DNA from 2 places in the Paracoccus versutus genome. Region 2 is predicted to be linked to the other one. Evidence: riboswitches for the same ligand, from Rfam matches in the RefSeq annotation. Region 2 holds a riboswitch; the other holds the start of a gene.
What was found. Region 2 has a riboswitch for thiamine pyrophosphate ahead of E3U25_RS13605 (TenA family protein). Riboswitches for the same ligand answer to the same signal wherever they lie in the genome.
Positions count from the first base shown of each region.

Region 1: it holds a riboswitch for thiamine pyrophosphate, as region 2 does, so the genes downstream of both, thiD (bifunctional hydroxymethylpyrimidine kinase/phosphomethylpyrimidine kinase) here and E3U25_RS13605 (TenA family protein) in region 2, are expected to answer to the same signal.

Region 1 is NZ_CP038197.1:1,750,110-1,757,109, forward strand. Features, by position in the region: gene E3U25_RS19920 (response regulator transcription factor) at 1-248, shown strand, start outside; gene aroQ (type II 3-dehydroquinate dehydratase) at 277-711, shown strand; gene E3U25_RS19930 (trypsin-like serine peptidase) at 926-1,639, shown strand; gene E3U25_RS19935 (HAD family hydrolase) at 1,732-2,334, opposite strand; TPP riboswitch at 2,516-2,619, shown strand; gene thiD (bifunctional hydroxymethylpyrimidine kinase/phosphomethylpyrimidine kinase) at 2,687-3,514, shown strand; gene E3U25_RS19945 (FAD-dependent oxidoreductase) at 3,511-4,488, shown strand; gene thiS (sulfur carrier protein ThiS) at 4,472-4,669, shown strand; gene E3U25_RS19955 (thiazole synthase) at 4,671-5,435, shown strand; gene E3U25_RS19960 (thiamine phosphate synthase) at 5,432-6,028, shown strand; gene E3U25_RS19965 (HesA/MoeB/ThiF family protein) at 6,025-6,987, shown strand; gene E3U25_RS19970 (ABC transporter substrate-binding protein) at 6,984-7,000, shown strand, end outside.
Region 2 is NZ_CP038197.1:518,742-525,741, reverse strand. Features, by position in the region: gene E3U25_RS13630 (D-alanyl-D-alanine carboxypeptidase family protein) at 1-1,399, shown strand, start outside; gene E3U25_RS13625 (Lrp/AsnC family transcriptional regulator) at 1,772-2,230, opposite strand; gene E3U25_RS13620 (Lrp/AsnC family transcriptional regulator) at 2,227-2,682, opposite strand; gene ilvC (ketol-acid reductoisomerase) at 2,809-3,831, shown strand; gene E3U25_RS13610 (NUDIX hydrolase) at 4,014-4,487, shown strand; gene E3U25_RS13605 (TenA family protein) at 4,491-5,132, opposite strand; TPP riboswitch at 5,198-5,328, opposite strand; gene E3U25_RS13600 (AI-2E family transporter) at 5,500-6,693, shown strand; gene hflC (protease modulator HflC) at 6,770-7,000, opposite strand, start outside.

The DNA of each region.
Region 1 (7,000 bases), 1.2 Mb from region 2:
GCGCCGAGACCCCGATCAGCCATGCCGAGGCCGAGGTCTTGCGCCTGTTCCTGGACAATCCGCGCCGGCTGATCTCGCGCGCGCAGATGCTGGAAACGCTGGGCGGCACGGCGGGGGAAAGCTTCGACCGGGCGATGGACGTGCGCATCTCGCGCCTGCGCACCAAGCTGGGCGAGGATCCCAAGAACCCGCGCCTGATCAAGACGATCTACGGCGCGGGCTATATCTTTCTGGCCGAACTGGGCTAGATTGCCCCCGATCTGCCGGAGAACGCCCATGCCCACCGTCTATGTCCTGAACGGCCCGAACCTGAACCTTCTGGGCCAGCGCCAGCCCGAGATCTATGGCAGCACCACGCTGTCCGACGTGGAACGCGACTGCCGGGCGCTGGGGGCCGAGCTTGGTCTGGAGATCGCCTTCCACCAGTCGAACCACGAGGGCGCGATCATCGACCTGATCCACGAGGCGCGGCGATCGGCCCAGGCCATCGTCATCAACCCGGCGGCCTTCACCCACACCTCGGTCGCGATCCTGGATGCGCTGAACACCTTCGACGGTCCGGTGATCGAGGTGCATATCTCGAACGTCCACAAGCGCGAGAGCTTCCGGCACCATTCCTATGTCAGCCTGCGCGCCGAGGGCGTGATCGCCGGCCTGGGCATCCACGGCTACCTGCTGGCGCTGCGCCACGTGGCGAAGCTGGTGGGATAGGTGGGCTGGGGCGGTGGTTTGAGCCCGAAGCGGACGGCCGAACCGTAGCCGCACTACCTAGACGCACGTTCAACCTCCTGGAATTCAAAGCGTTGTTTGCGACTCACGAGGAAAACGCAGCAATCTGTATCGTGAACCCATTCAGAACATTTGAGGCGTGAATATGTATCACCCGCTGACCCGGAAGCACTTGTACAGCGCAACGAGGGTTTCTGTGTATTTTGACGAATACGGTAACGAGAAGTCTGCTTCCGGTACGGCATTTTTCCTAAGGACAAGCGCCGGAAAGTTGTATCTTGTATCAAACAGGCATGTCTTCGATGCAAGCTACAGTGACCCCCGCAAGAAAAATTGGGCTTTGAGAAAGGTAGTCGCTGCGGGATATTGTGACGGAAATCTGCTGCCGTTTGATTTTTCCTTTAGCCCACCACAGATTCTGTTTCCAAAAAATGAGAAGGAAGATGTTGCCGTGGTTGATCTGAGCAATGTCAGAATTGACGGAGCGTTGCCAGGCAGCGTGGTACCGATTGAGGAAAGCTACTTAGCGGCAGACGCCGACTTTTCCGAGGTAGATATCTCCGACATTGTGGCTTTCCCAGTGTATCATGGAGCGTCTAATCAGCCGGTAATGCGAACCGGGTGGGTGGCAAGTGATCCATCGCAGAATTTTATCGGGCATGGTCTCAGCGGCGACGCAAGGCGCATTGCAATTGAGGGATTCTCATGGGGCGGCTATTCTGGCTCACCTGTTTTTACTTTAGATAGAGGACTTCAGTCTGGCGCCGGCATTACTTACGGCGGCGGATTTCGAGGAAGTAAAATGATTGGCGTGAATGCTGGCCACATAAAGGTTGCGGATGGGTCGGGCGCACATGCTGGACTATCGTATCTTATTAAAAGCAGTGTTTTAATTGAGTTGCTTTCTTAAATGCCAACGTGAGGTCTTTGCTGATAGATTTCTCCTGCTCATGCAGGCTGCGAATGACCGCTCCGGTCCCGCAAAGCGGACTAGCCGCCCCCTCAAAACACCCCGCGCCGCGCCAGATCCTCGCCCAGCGCCTCGGCGCTGGTAAAGCGGATCGCGTCGATGCCCAGCGCGCGGGCGCCCTCGACATTGGCCGGGCTGTCGTCGATGAAGATGCAGTCCTCGGGGCGCAGCCCGTTACGGTCCATCAGCAGCCGAAAGATCGCGGGCTCGGGCTTCAGCGCGCCGACCTGGCCTGAGACCAGGATGTCGGCGAACAGCCCGCCCAGCCGGGAATGCAGTTCCAGCGCATGGGGCCAGGTCTCGGCCGACCAGTTGGTCAGCGCATAAAGCGGCACCCCGCGGGCCAGCAGCGCCTCGGCAATCGCCCAGCTGCCCGGCACGGTCTTTTCGATGGTGACGGGGAAAGCCGCCAGATAGCCGGCCAGGTGGCGCGCCTCGTCGCCATGGGCGGCGCGGGCGGCGGCAAGCCCCTCGGCAAAGCTGCGCCCGCCGTCCTGCATCCGGTTCCAGCCGGGAAAGTCGATGCGGGCCATCCAGGCCTCGGCCTCGGCCCGGCTGGTGAACACATCCGCAAAGGCCAGCGCCGGATCCCAGTCGATCAGCACCCCGCCCAGGTCGAAGATCACGCTTTTCATCGCATCCTTCCGCATTTCGCCGCGCCCAGATCGGCCGGAAATCCCGGCGCTGTAAAGCCCGAAAACCGCGCCGCGCGCCCCGCCATGCTGCCGGCAAGGCCGACGGATCCGCGACAGCGAGGGGCCGGCCGCGCGCGGCCCTTGCAATACGGGGCGCCGGAGCCTAGTGTCGCGCGGAAGACTCATACACTTGGGGAGCCCCGCACGGGGCTGAGAGGTGCCGGGCACCGACCCATCGAACCTGATCCGGGTCATGCCGGCGTAGGGAAGGGTAGAGTGACGCGGCCCGCAATCCCAGGCCGCCACCCATCCGCCCAGCGTCCGCGTGCCCGGCCGAAACGAAAGGCGGGCCATGTCGGGATTGCAGCCCCATCCCATCGCGCTGACCATCGCCGGCTCGGACAGCGGCGGCGGCGCCGGAATCCAGGCCGATCTGAAAAGCTTTTCGGCGCTGGGCGTCTATGGCGCCTCGGTCATCACCGCGATCACCGCGCAGAACACCCGCACCGTCGCCGCGGTCGAACCCGTCAGCCCCGCCATGATCGCCGCCCAGATCGACGCGGTCTTCGGCGACCTGGACGTGCGCGCGGTCAAGATCGGCATGGTCGGCGGCGTGGATGCGATCACGGTCGTCGCCGGCCGGCTGACGGCGCTGCTGGCGGACAACCCGGTCCCGGTGGTGCTGGACCCGGTGATGGTGGCGAAATCCGGCGACGCGCTTTTGCCGGACGAGGCCGTCTCGGCGCTGCGCGAGCAGCTGATCCCGCTGGCGACCGTGCTGACCCCCAACCTGCCCGAGGCCGCGCGCCTGCTGGACCTTGCCGCCGCCGCGACCCCCGAGGAAATGCGCCAGCAGGGCGAGGCGCTGCGCGCTCTGGGCGCCGCCAACGTGCTGATGAAGGGCGGCCACGCAACCGAGGACAGCTGCACCGACCTGCTGATCGGTCCCGAGCCGCTGGTCCTGACCGCGCCGCGGCAGCAGACGCCCAACACCCATGGCACCGGCTGTTCGCTTTCCTCGGCCATCGCGGCCGGGCTGGCGCAGGGCATGACGGTGGCGCAGGCCGTGACCCGCGCCCATGGCTGGCTGCAGGCCGCCATCGCCCGCGCCGACGAATTGTCGGTCGGGCTGGGCCATGGCCCGGTGCATCATTTCCACGCGCTCTGGGGGCAGGCATGAACCAGATCACCATCCTTGGCGCCGGGGTGATGGGGCTTTGCATCGCCACCGAACTGGCCCAGCGCGGCACCCTGCCGCGCATCATCGACCCGGCCGGCAAGCCCGGATCGCAAGCCTGCAGCTGGCGCGCGGGCGGGATGCTCGCCCCTTATTGCGAGGCCGAAAGCGCCGAGCCGGTGGTGCTGCGCCTGGGCGTCGAGGCCGCCGACTGGTGGCAGGCGAACGGGGCCGAGGTCATCCGCCGCGGCACGCTGGTGCTGGCGCCCTCGCGCGACCGGGCGGAACTCGACCGTTTCGCCCGGCTGACCGAGGCGCATCAGCCGGTGAACGGCGACGAAATCGCGGCGCTGGAGCCGGAACTGTCCGGCCGCTTCCCGCGCGGGCTGCATTTCGCGACCGAGGCGCACCTGAACCCGCGCGCCGCCCTGCTGGCGCTGCGCGACCGGCTGGAGGAACGCGGCATCCAGATCGAGACCGAGGGGACGCCCACCGGCCTTGTGGTGGACGCGCGCGGCTTGGCGGCCAAGGACGAACTGGCCGACCTGCGCGGCGTGCGCGGCGAGATGCTGGTGATCCGCTGCCCGGAAGTGACCCTGACCCGCACCATCCGCCTGCTGCATCCGCGCATCCCGCTGTACCTCGTGCCGCGCGGCGATGGCGTCTACATGATCGGCGCCACCATGCTGGAGACCGGCGGCAAGTATCGCGTCACCGCCCGTTCGGCGGTCGAGATGCTGTCGGCCGCCTATGCCCTGCATCCCGGCTTTGCCGAGGCCGAGATCCTGGAGCTTGGCTCGGATGCGCGCCCGGCCTTCCCGGACAACCTGCCCCGCCTGCGCCGGCGCGGCGGCACGCTTTACGCAAACGGCCTTTACCGCCACGGCTATCTTCTGGCCCCCGCCGTGGCCCGCATGGCCGCCGATTACCTTCTCGAGGGCCGGAAACCGGAGTTCATGGATGAAGATCACCCTTAACGGAGAGGCGCGCGACCTGAACGGCCCGTCCGTGCAGGACGCGCTGGCCGAGATCGGACTGGGCGCGGCCAAGGTGGCGACGGCGCTGAACGGCGCCTTCCTGCCCGCCGCCGCGCGGGCGGAAACCACGCTGAAGGATGGCGACGCGCTGGAAGTCGTGGCGCCGATGCAGGGGGGCTGAGATGCCGGACTTTTACGGAACCGCGGTCGAAAGCCCGCTGATGCTGGGGACGGCGCAATACCCCTCGCCCGCGATCATGGCGCAGGCGTTCCGCGCATCCCGCGCCGGCATCGCCACCGTCAGCCTGCGGCGCGAAGGCGGCGCCGGCCAGGATTTCCACAACCTCATCAAGGATCTGGGCATCCCGGTCCTGCCCAATACCGCCGGCTGCCATTCGGTGCGCGAGGCGGTGACGACCGCGCAGATGGCGCGCGAACTGTTCGAGACGCCCTGGATCAAGCTGGAGGTGATCCGCGACGACGACACGCTCTGCCCCGACGTGATCGCCCTGGTCGAGGCGGCGCGCATCCTGTCCGACGACGGCTTCCAGGTCTTTCCCTATTGCACAGAGGATCTGTCGGTCTGCGGCCGGCTGCTGGACGCGGGCTGCCAGGTGCTGATGCCCTGGGGCGCGCCCATCGGCTCGGGCCGGGGGCTGAACAACCCTTACGGCTTGCGCAGCCTGCGGGCGCATTTCCCGGACGTGCCGCTGGTGGTCGATGCCGGCATCGGCCTGCCCAGCCACGCCGCCCAGGCGATGGAGCTGGGCTATGACGCCGTGCTGCTGAACACCGCCGTCGCCAAGGCCGGCGATCCGGTGGCCATGGCCAGCGCCATGGCGCTGGCGATCGAGGCGGGCCAGCTGGCCCATGCCGCCGGCGCGATCGAGGCGCGGGACATGGCCGCGCCCTCGACCCCGCTCTTCGGAATGGCGGTGCTGGGATGAAACTGCCGCGCTTCTATCCGATCTTCGACAACAGCGACTGGCTGCGCCGCGCCCTGCCCTTGGGCGTGAAGCTGGTGCAGATCCGCATCAAGGACCAGCCGCCCGCCCGGCTGCTGGGCGAACTGGCGCTGTGCCAGGAGCTTTGCCGCGAACATGGCGCCACGCTGGTCGTCAACGACCACTGGCAGGCCGCCATCGACCTGGGCTGCGACTTCATCCACCTGGGGCAAGAGGATCTGGACACGGCCGACATTCCCGCGATCCGCAAGGCGGGGCTGCGGCTGGGCCTTTCGACCCACGACCATGCCGAGCTGGACCGGGCGCTGGCGCTCAGGCCCGATTACGTCGCGCTGGGTCCGGTCTGGCCGACGATCCTGAAGAAGATGAAATGGGAACAGCAGGGGCTGGACCGGGTCCGCGAATGGCGCCGGCTGGTCGGCGCGACGCCCCTGGTCGCCATCGGCGGCGTGACCCCGGACCGCGCGCTCGAGGCTTTCGCCGCTGGCGCCGACGTGGCCTCGGCCGTGACCGACATTACGCTGAACCCCGACCCCGAGGGCCGCATCCGCGAATGGCTGCGGGTGACGGCATGAACCGCTATGCCCGCCAGATGGTCCTGCCCGAGGTCGGCGCCCAGGGGCAGGACCGCATCGGTGCCGCCCATGCGCTGGTGGTCGGCGCGGGCGCGCTTGGCGTGCCGGTGCTGCAATACCTGGCAGGCAGCGGCATCGGCCGCATCACCCTGATCGACCCCGACACGGTCGAGGAATCGAACCTGCACCGCCAGCCGCTTTACCGCATGGCGGATCTGGGCCAGCCCAAGGTCCGCGCCGCGGCGCAGGCCCTGGCCGGGCTGAACCCCTCGGTCCGGGTCGAGACGCTGGAGGAGCGCCTGACCCCGCTGAACGCCCCCGCGCTGGTCGCGGCGGCGGATGTGGTGCTGGACTGCGCCGACAGCTATGCCGCTAGCTACACGCTGTCCGACGCCTGCCTGGCGGCGGGCAAGCCGCTGATCTCGGCCTCGGCGCTGGGGCTTGCGGGCTATGTCGGCGGCTTCTGCCGGGGCGCGCCCAGCCTGCGCGCGCTGTTCCCCGACCCGCCCGACAGCGGCCAGACCTGCGCCACCGCCGGCGTGCTGGGCCCGGTGGTGGGCATGCTCGGCTGCATCCAGGCGCAGATGGCGCTGCGGCTGCTTCTGGGCCTGGCCCCCTCGCCCCTGGGCGAGTTTATCCGCTTCGACAATGGCCGCTTCACCCAGTTCCGCTTCGACGCCGCGCCCGAGGCGACTGGCCCGCGCTTCATCGCCCGCGAGGAAATCCGCCCGGCCGACCTGGTCATCGACCTGCGCCCCGAGGACGAGGCCCCGCGCAAGGCCACCCCGGACGCGCTGCGCCTGCCCGATTACGGCGCGACCGGCCCCCTGCCCGACCCCGGCGGCCGCGTGGTGCTGGCCTGCCGTTCCGGCCTGCGCTCCTGGCGCGCCGCCGACGCCCTTGCCCGCCGCTGGAGCGGCGAGATCACCCTTCTGGCCCTTGGAGACGACGACCGATGAAACATTTCACCCT
Region 2 (7,000 bases):
GCCCTCGCGGCTGGGGCTGAAGCCGGGCCAGCGGATCGAGCTGCGCTACCTGATCCGCGCGGCGGCGGTGAAATCCGCCAATGACGCGGCCACGGTGATCGGCGAGGGGCTGGCGGGATCCGAGGCGAAATTCGCCGCGCAGATGACCCAGATGGCCCGTGCCCTGGGCATGCGCAACACGCATTTCCGCAACGCCAACGGCCTGACGGCCGAGGGGCATTATTCCACTGCCCGCGACATGACGGTCCTCGGGCGGCGACTGTTCTACGATTTCCCGCAATATTACTCGATCTTCTCGCGCCGCTCGGCCGATGCGGGGATCGCCACCGTCGCCAGCACCAACAAGCGCTTCCTCGACAGCTACGAGGGCGCGGACGGCATCAAGACCGGCTATACGCGGGCGGCGGGCTTCAACCTGACCGCCTCGGCCAAGCGCGGCTCCAAGCGGATCATCGCCACGGTGCTGGGCGGCACCTCGACGGCGCATCGCAACCAGGTCATGGCCCAGCTGCTGGACGCCGGCTTCGGAAAGGCCCCCACTCGTGTGCGAGAGGTGAAGCCCGCGCCGCCGCAGCTGGTGGCCGAGAAGAAGGTGCGCCGCACCGTGCAGGTCGCCCGCACCGAACCGCAGCAGGCAACGACCGTGCGGCTTGCCAGCTCGGACCGTCCGGTGGCGCGAGCCTCGACCGTGGCGGTGGTGACGCCGGCGGCGATCTCGGCCGCGGTCTCGCGCGCCCAGGCGGCCGCGGCACCGGCCCCTGCCCGCAGCGGCAGCTCCCTTGCCGCCAGCGCCCGGCCGGCGCGCAAGCCCGGCACCGGCCAGTTCGCCAATGTCGCGACCGATCCCGAACTGCTGGCCCGCGCCGCCCGGCCCGAGGCGCGGCCGGAAGAAGGCGATGCCTCGGAACCCGCGGCCGTGCCGGTGAATGCCGTCCGCCCTGCCCCGGCGCCGCGCGACGACCGTTCGGCCGGGCTTTCCGCGCCGGCGGCGGGCTCGCCCTCGCTGTTCGTGCAGGCGACCCAACCGCAGCCGGAAAGCATGGCGCTGCTGGCCTCGCCGGCCCCGGCGCAGCGGTCCGAGACGATCATCCTCGCCTCGCTCGACCCCGAAGAGGATGCCGCGCCCGCGCCGACCGAGATCGTCGCCCGCGGATCGGATTCGGGCGGCAAGGGCTGGGGCGTCTCGCTGGGCCTGTTCCGTTCGCAATACGAGGCCGAGCAGATGCTGCTGAAAACCGCGCTTCAGGAAAGCGGCGCGCTTGGCAGCGCGCTGAGCCGCGTCGCCAATACCAAGCGGGGATTCGAGGCGAATTTCGTCGGGATGAACCGGGAAACCGCGGAACTCGCCTGCGGCCGGATCGCCGCGCGGCAGCAAAGCTGCCGGGTCCTCGGCCCCTGACCTCGCCGACCTTCACCGGCCGAGGGGTTCGCCGCCACCAAGCAACAAGGGCGCCATGGTCCGGCAGGACCAGGCGCCCTTGGCATTCCGCCTTGGCATTCCGCCTTGGCATTCCGCCTTGGCATTCCGCCTTGGCATTCCGCCTTGGCATTCCGCCTTGGCATTCCGCCTTGGCATTCCGCCTTGGCATTCCGCCTTGGCATTCCGCCTTGGCATTCCGCCTTGGCATTCCGCCTTGGCATTCCGCCCTCCCTGCAAGCCGGACCGCTTGGGCAACCTGTACCGCTGCATAGCGGGTGCGAGGCCGCGCGGCCGGTCACATTCCCGCGGCAAGCTTGCGTTTCCAGATGCGCGGGCCCGACAGCCGCCGGGCTAAAGCGGCCCCAGCCGGCGTTCTTCTGAAAGCATGACATTGGCCTCGACCTGGCCCACGCCGGGCAGGGTCATGATGCGGCGGCGCAGGATGCGCTCGAAATCGGCGATATCGCGGGCATGGATGCGCAGGCGGTAGTCGAACTGCCCCAGCACATGCTGCACCACCTGCACCTCGGGGATCGCCGTCACTGCGCGCTCGAAATCCTCCAGGCTGACGCGGCCCTTGGCGGCCAGCCGGATGCCCAGGAACACGGTGACGCCGAAGCCCAGGGCGGGCTTGTCCACCACCACCCGGCGCCCGGCGACCACCCCCGCCTCGGTCAGCCGGCGGATGCGCCGCCAGGCCGCGGGCTGGGTCAGGCCCAGGGTCCGGCCGATCTCGGCCGCGCCGCGCGTCGCATCCTCGGCCAGAAGCCGCAGGATCGCCAGATCCGTCGCATCGGGGTGAAAACTCACAGCGGCAGCTCCTGCACGTCCTTGATGGTCGAGACCAGCATCAGCGCATCGCTGTCGGCCACATGCGGCAGGGTCAGGATGCTTTCGCGATAGAGCTGCTGCCAATGCGCCATGTCGCGGGCGATCACCGACAGCCGCAGATCGACCGAGCCCAGGAAGGTCTGGATCTCGGTCACTTCGGGCACGCGCCGGGCGGCGGCGATGAACTCGTCGAAGGCGCGGGGATGGGTCTTGTCCAGGGTAAAGCGCAGGCTGACCTGCACCTCGTAGCCAAGCCTGCGCCAGTCGATGCGGGCTTCGGTGGCGCAGATCACCCCCGCCTGGCGCAGCCGTTCCAGCCGGCGCCACAGGCTGGCCGGCGTGACCCCTGCCCGCTCGGCCAGCTCGGCGTTCGCGATGTCGGGATCGGCCAGAAGCTGGCGCAGGATGCGGCGGTCGGTCGCGTCGGGCATGAATTTTTCACCTTTATGGCATTCTTGGCATGATTGTCGCCAAAACTCCAGCATATCCGCGAAGATTGCACAGAACTGCCATCGGAACGCTGCTAGAACCCTCGCATCGAAACGAGGGAGATCCCGATGCGTGTCTATTACGATCGCGACTGCGATGTGAACCTGATCAAGGACAAGAAGATCGCCATGCTGGGCTATGGCAGCCAAGGCCATGCCCATGCGCTGAACCTGCGCGATTCCGGCGCCAAGAACCTGGTCGTCGCCCTGCGCGAGGGTTCCGCCTCGGCCAAGAAGGCCGAAGCCGAGGGGCTGAAGGTCATGGGCATCGCCGAGGCCGCCGCCTGGGCCGACCTGATCATGTTCACCATGCCCGACGAGCTGCAGGCCGAGACCTATCGCAAATACGTGCATGACAACCTGCGCGAAGGCGCGGCCATCGCCTTTGCCCACGGGCTGAACGTGCATTTCGGCCTGATCGAGCCCAAGCCCGGCGTGGACGTGATCATGATGGCGCCCAAGGGCCCCGGCCACACCGTGCGCGGCGAATATGTCAAGGGCGGCGGCGTGCCCTGCCTGGTCGCCGTGCATCAGGACGCCACCGGCAAGGCCATGGACATCGGCCTGAGCTATTGCTCGGCCATCGGCGGCGGCCGCTCGGGCATCATCGAGACGAACTTCCGCCAGGAATGCGAAACCGACCTGTTCGGCGAGCAGGCGGTGCTGTGCGGCGGCCTGGTCGAGCTGATCCGCATGGGCTTCGAAACCCTGGTCGAGGCCGGCTACGAGCCGGAAATGGCCTATTTCGAATGCCTGCACGAAGTGAAGCTGATCGTGGACCTGATCTACGAGGGCGGCATCGCCAACATGAACTATTCGATCTCGAACACCGCGGAATATGGCGAATACGTCTCGGGCCCGCGCGTGCTGCCCTATGAAGAGACCAAGGCGCGGATGAAGGCGGTGCTGACCGACATCCAGACCGGCAAGTTCGTGCGCGACTTCATGCAGGAGAACGCCGTGGGCCAGCCCTTCTTCAAGGCGACCCGCCGCATCAACGACGAACACCAGATCGAGAAGGTCGGCGAGAAGCTGCGCGGCATGATGCCCTGGATCTCCAAGGGCAAGATGGTGGACAAGGAGCGCAACTGAGCGCGATGCCATGGAAAGCCCCGCCCCGGCGGGGCTTTTCCATTTCGCGGGCGCAGAGGCGCGCGGCGGGAGCCGGCATATCGCGTCGGGCGAGCTTTCCCGATCGCGGAGGCCGCAGGCCACGCCGCCCTTGGCCGGGCATGTGCTAGCCCGGCAGGCCGGGCGTTTTCAGGGCAAGGAACATGCGGATCATCGACAGGCAGGCCGTGCGGGTCATTCTGCTGACGCCCGAGGACCGGGTGCTGCTGATGCGGGTCGATTACGGCGGCGGCGACTGGTGGATCACCCCCGGCGGCGGCACCGAGCCGGGCGAGACGCCGGAACAGACCCTGCGCCGCGAATTGGCCGAGGAGCTGGGCTTGGCCCTGCCCGCCCTGGGCCCGCTGGTCTGGCGGCGCCGCGTGACCATGACGCTGCACCGGCAGCGCTGGCGGCAGTCCGAGGACTATTTCCTGGTCGAGACCCCCGGCTTCACCCCGGCGATCCAGGACGCGCCCGAAGCCGCCACCATCCGCGAATTCCGCTGGTGGAGCCTGGCCGAGATGCGCCACACCTCCCAGCGCCTGGCCCCGGCCGGACTGGCGCGCATCGTGCTGGACTATCGCGAAAGCGGGCCGCCCGGCAGCCCGCCCGAGATAGAAATCATCGAGGATTGATCGCTAAGCAGCGAAAACATTGTCGAAAAACGCCAGTTCCAGCGTGACGGCGCGGCGGAAGAAGTCCCGCGCCTGCTCTGCGGCCTCGGGGCCCGCCCGGTCGAATTCGTCGCGCAGGAAGCCGACGAAATCGCGGAAGAAGGGATTGTCGTGCAGCGTGATCCATTCGGCATGGACGAAATTCGCCGGCAGCGGCTGGGTCGCGCGCATGGCCCAGTCGAGATAGAGCCCCTCGGCCACGTTCAGCACCGCCAGAACGGCGGGATAGGCGCGCGTCTCGGCCGCCTCGCGCATCAGCGCCTGGAAACCCGCGGTAGGGGCGCTGTCGGGAATGGCGGCGCGGTCCGCCTCGCCTACGCCAAGCGTGGCAAAGGCGCGCAGGAAATAGTCGTTCTCCTCGCCCGAGACCATGCCGGCGAAGCGGCCGAAGCGCAGCCGCGATTCGAAACGGTCGGCCGAGGCGATGGCGGCGCCCAGAAGCGTCAGGAAGGCGTCGAGGAAACGGTGGTCCTGCACCAGGTAGCGCGCCATCGCCGCATCCGCGATGCTGCCGTCGCAAACTTCGCGCACGAAGCGGTGGCCGACGGCGGCGGACCATTCCGTCGCGCATTCCCGGCGCAGGGTCTCAAAGAAACTTTCGGTCATCATGCCCTCATGGCTTGGGGGCGAGACCGTCGGTGCGGCGGCCTCGCGGTGAGGCCGGCAAAAGGCAGGTGCGTCATTCCCATTCCTCCGCCGGCATGATCCGGGTCAGGTTCAAAGGGTCACCGCGCCGCCCGTTGCAGGTCGCACCGGGCCAGCGGTTTCTCAGCCCCTTGCCGGGGCTCCCCTTGGTGGCGCCAAGGTTAGCGCGGATGGCCGCGGCTGTCACGCGCCGCCCACAGGATCGTGAGCCGGGAAATCCGGGAGCGGCCGGGCCCGAGGCGGCATTCCGTCTTGCAGCCGGGGGCCAGATGTTATCTCGTTGCGACAGGGCGGGCGCGCGAGCCGCCCGCAGTCAGGACCGGGAACCATGACGACAGGCGAAATGCCGAAACCCACGACCAAGACCGAGCCGAACCCCGCCGCCGCCGCCCTGCAGCAAAGCCCGAAACAGGTCGGTCTGCGCCTGCACCGGCCGCCCCTGCTGACCAATATCTCGGCCGCGCGCTGGCTGCTGCTGGCCATCGTGGCGGCCTCGATCTACTTCTTCCACGGCTTCCTGGTGCCGGTGCTGGCGGCCATGGTGATCGCGCTGGCCAGCTGGCCCCTGCGCGAGCGCGCGGCCCACCAGCTGAACCTGGGCCGCACCGGCGCGGCCACGCTGCTGGTGCTGGTGCTGGTCTGCTTCCTGCTGATCCCCATCGCCATGGCGCTGATCTATGCCTTCCGCGAGCTGCGCGACTGGATCAACTGGGCGATCGTGGTCAACAGCTCGGGCGCGCCGACGCCGGGCTGGATGGTCGAGCTGCCGCAGGTCGGCGACTGGCTGGACGAGAACTGGCAGACCTATGTCGGCCGCCCCGGCGGCATCAGCGAGATCGTGCAGCTGGTCAGCGGCTCGAACATCGGCGCGATCTATCGCGGTGCGGTGACGGCGGGCACGCTGGCCTTCCATCTGGCGCTGACGCTGCTGTTCATGCTGATCACGCTGTTCGTGCTTTACCGCGACGGCGACAGGATCGTGGCGCAGATCGACCAGGTCGGCCGCCGCATCCTGCCCGACCGCTGGAGCCGGCTGTCGCGCGTGGTGCCCGCCACCATCAGCTCGACCGTGACCGGCATGACGCTGATCGCCATCGGCGAAGGGGTGATCCTGGGCATCGCCTATTGGCTGGCCGGCGTGCCCTCGCCGGTGACATTCGGCGTCATCACCGGCTTCATGGCGCTGATCCCCGGCGGCGCGCCGCTGTCCTTCACCCTGGTCTCGGCCTATCTGGTGGCCAGCGGCACGCCCTTTGCCGGGGCGGCGCTGTTCATCTGGGGCACCTGCGAGCTGTTCGTGGTGGACAAGACCATCCGCCCGGTCCTGGTCGGCGGTCCGGTCAAGCTGCCCTTCCTGCCGACCTTTTTCGGGTTGATCGGCGGGGTCAAGACCATGGGCATCGTCGGGCTGTTCGTCGGTCCGGTGCTGATGGCGCTGCTGGTCTCGATCTGGCGGGAATGGCAGCGCGAACTGTCGGAAGAGGAACAGCGGCAGGACAGCAAGCTCATCGGCCTGGAATGACCGCCGGCCCCCGGCATGAAAAAGGCGGGACGCAAGCCGCGTCCCGCCTTTCCATTTGCGCTGTTCGTCCCGCGGATCAGTCGGCCGGGGCCGGCGTCGGGGCGGGCGGCACCACCGGCTCTTCCTGCGGCGGGCTGGCCAGCGATTCCGGCAGCGGCGTCAGCGTCACCCCGGCGCTGGAGCCCAGGGGCTGGCCGGTGCGGTCGGTTTCGGCCGGCGCCGGGGTCTCGCCCGGTTGCAGCGCGCCTTCGGTCTGCGGCTCCTCCTCCGACTCGGGCTCGGTGGCGGCGGGCGGCGGCACCGGCAC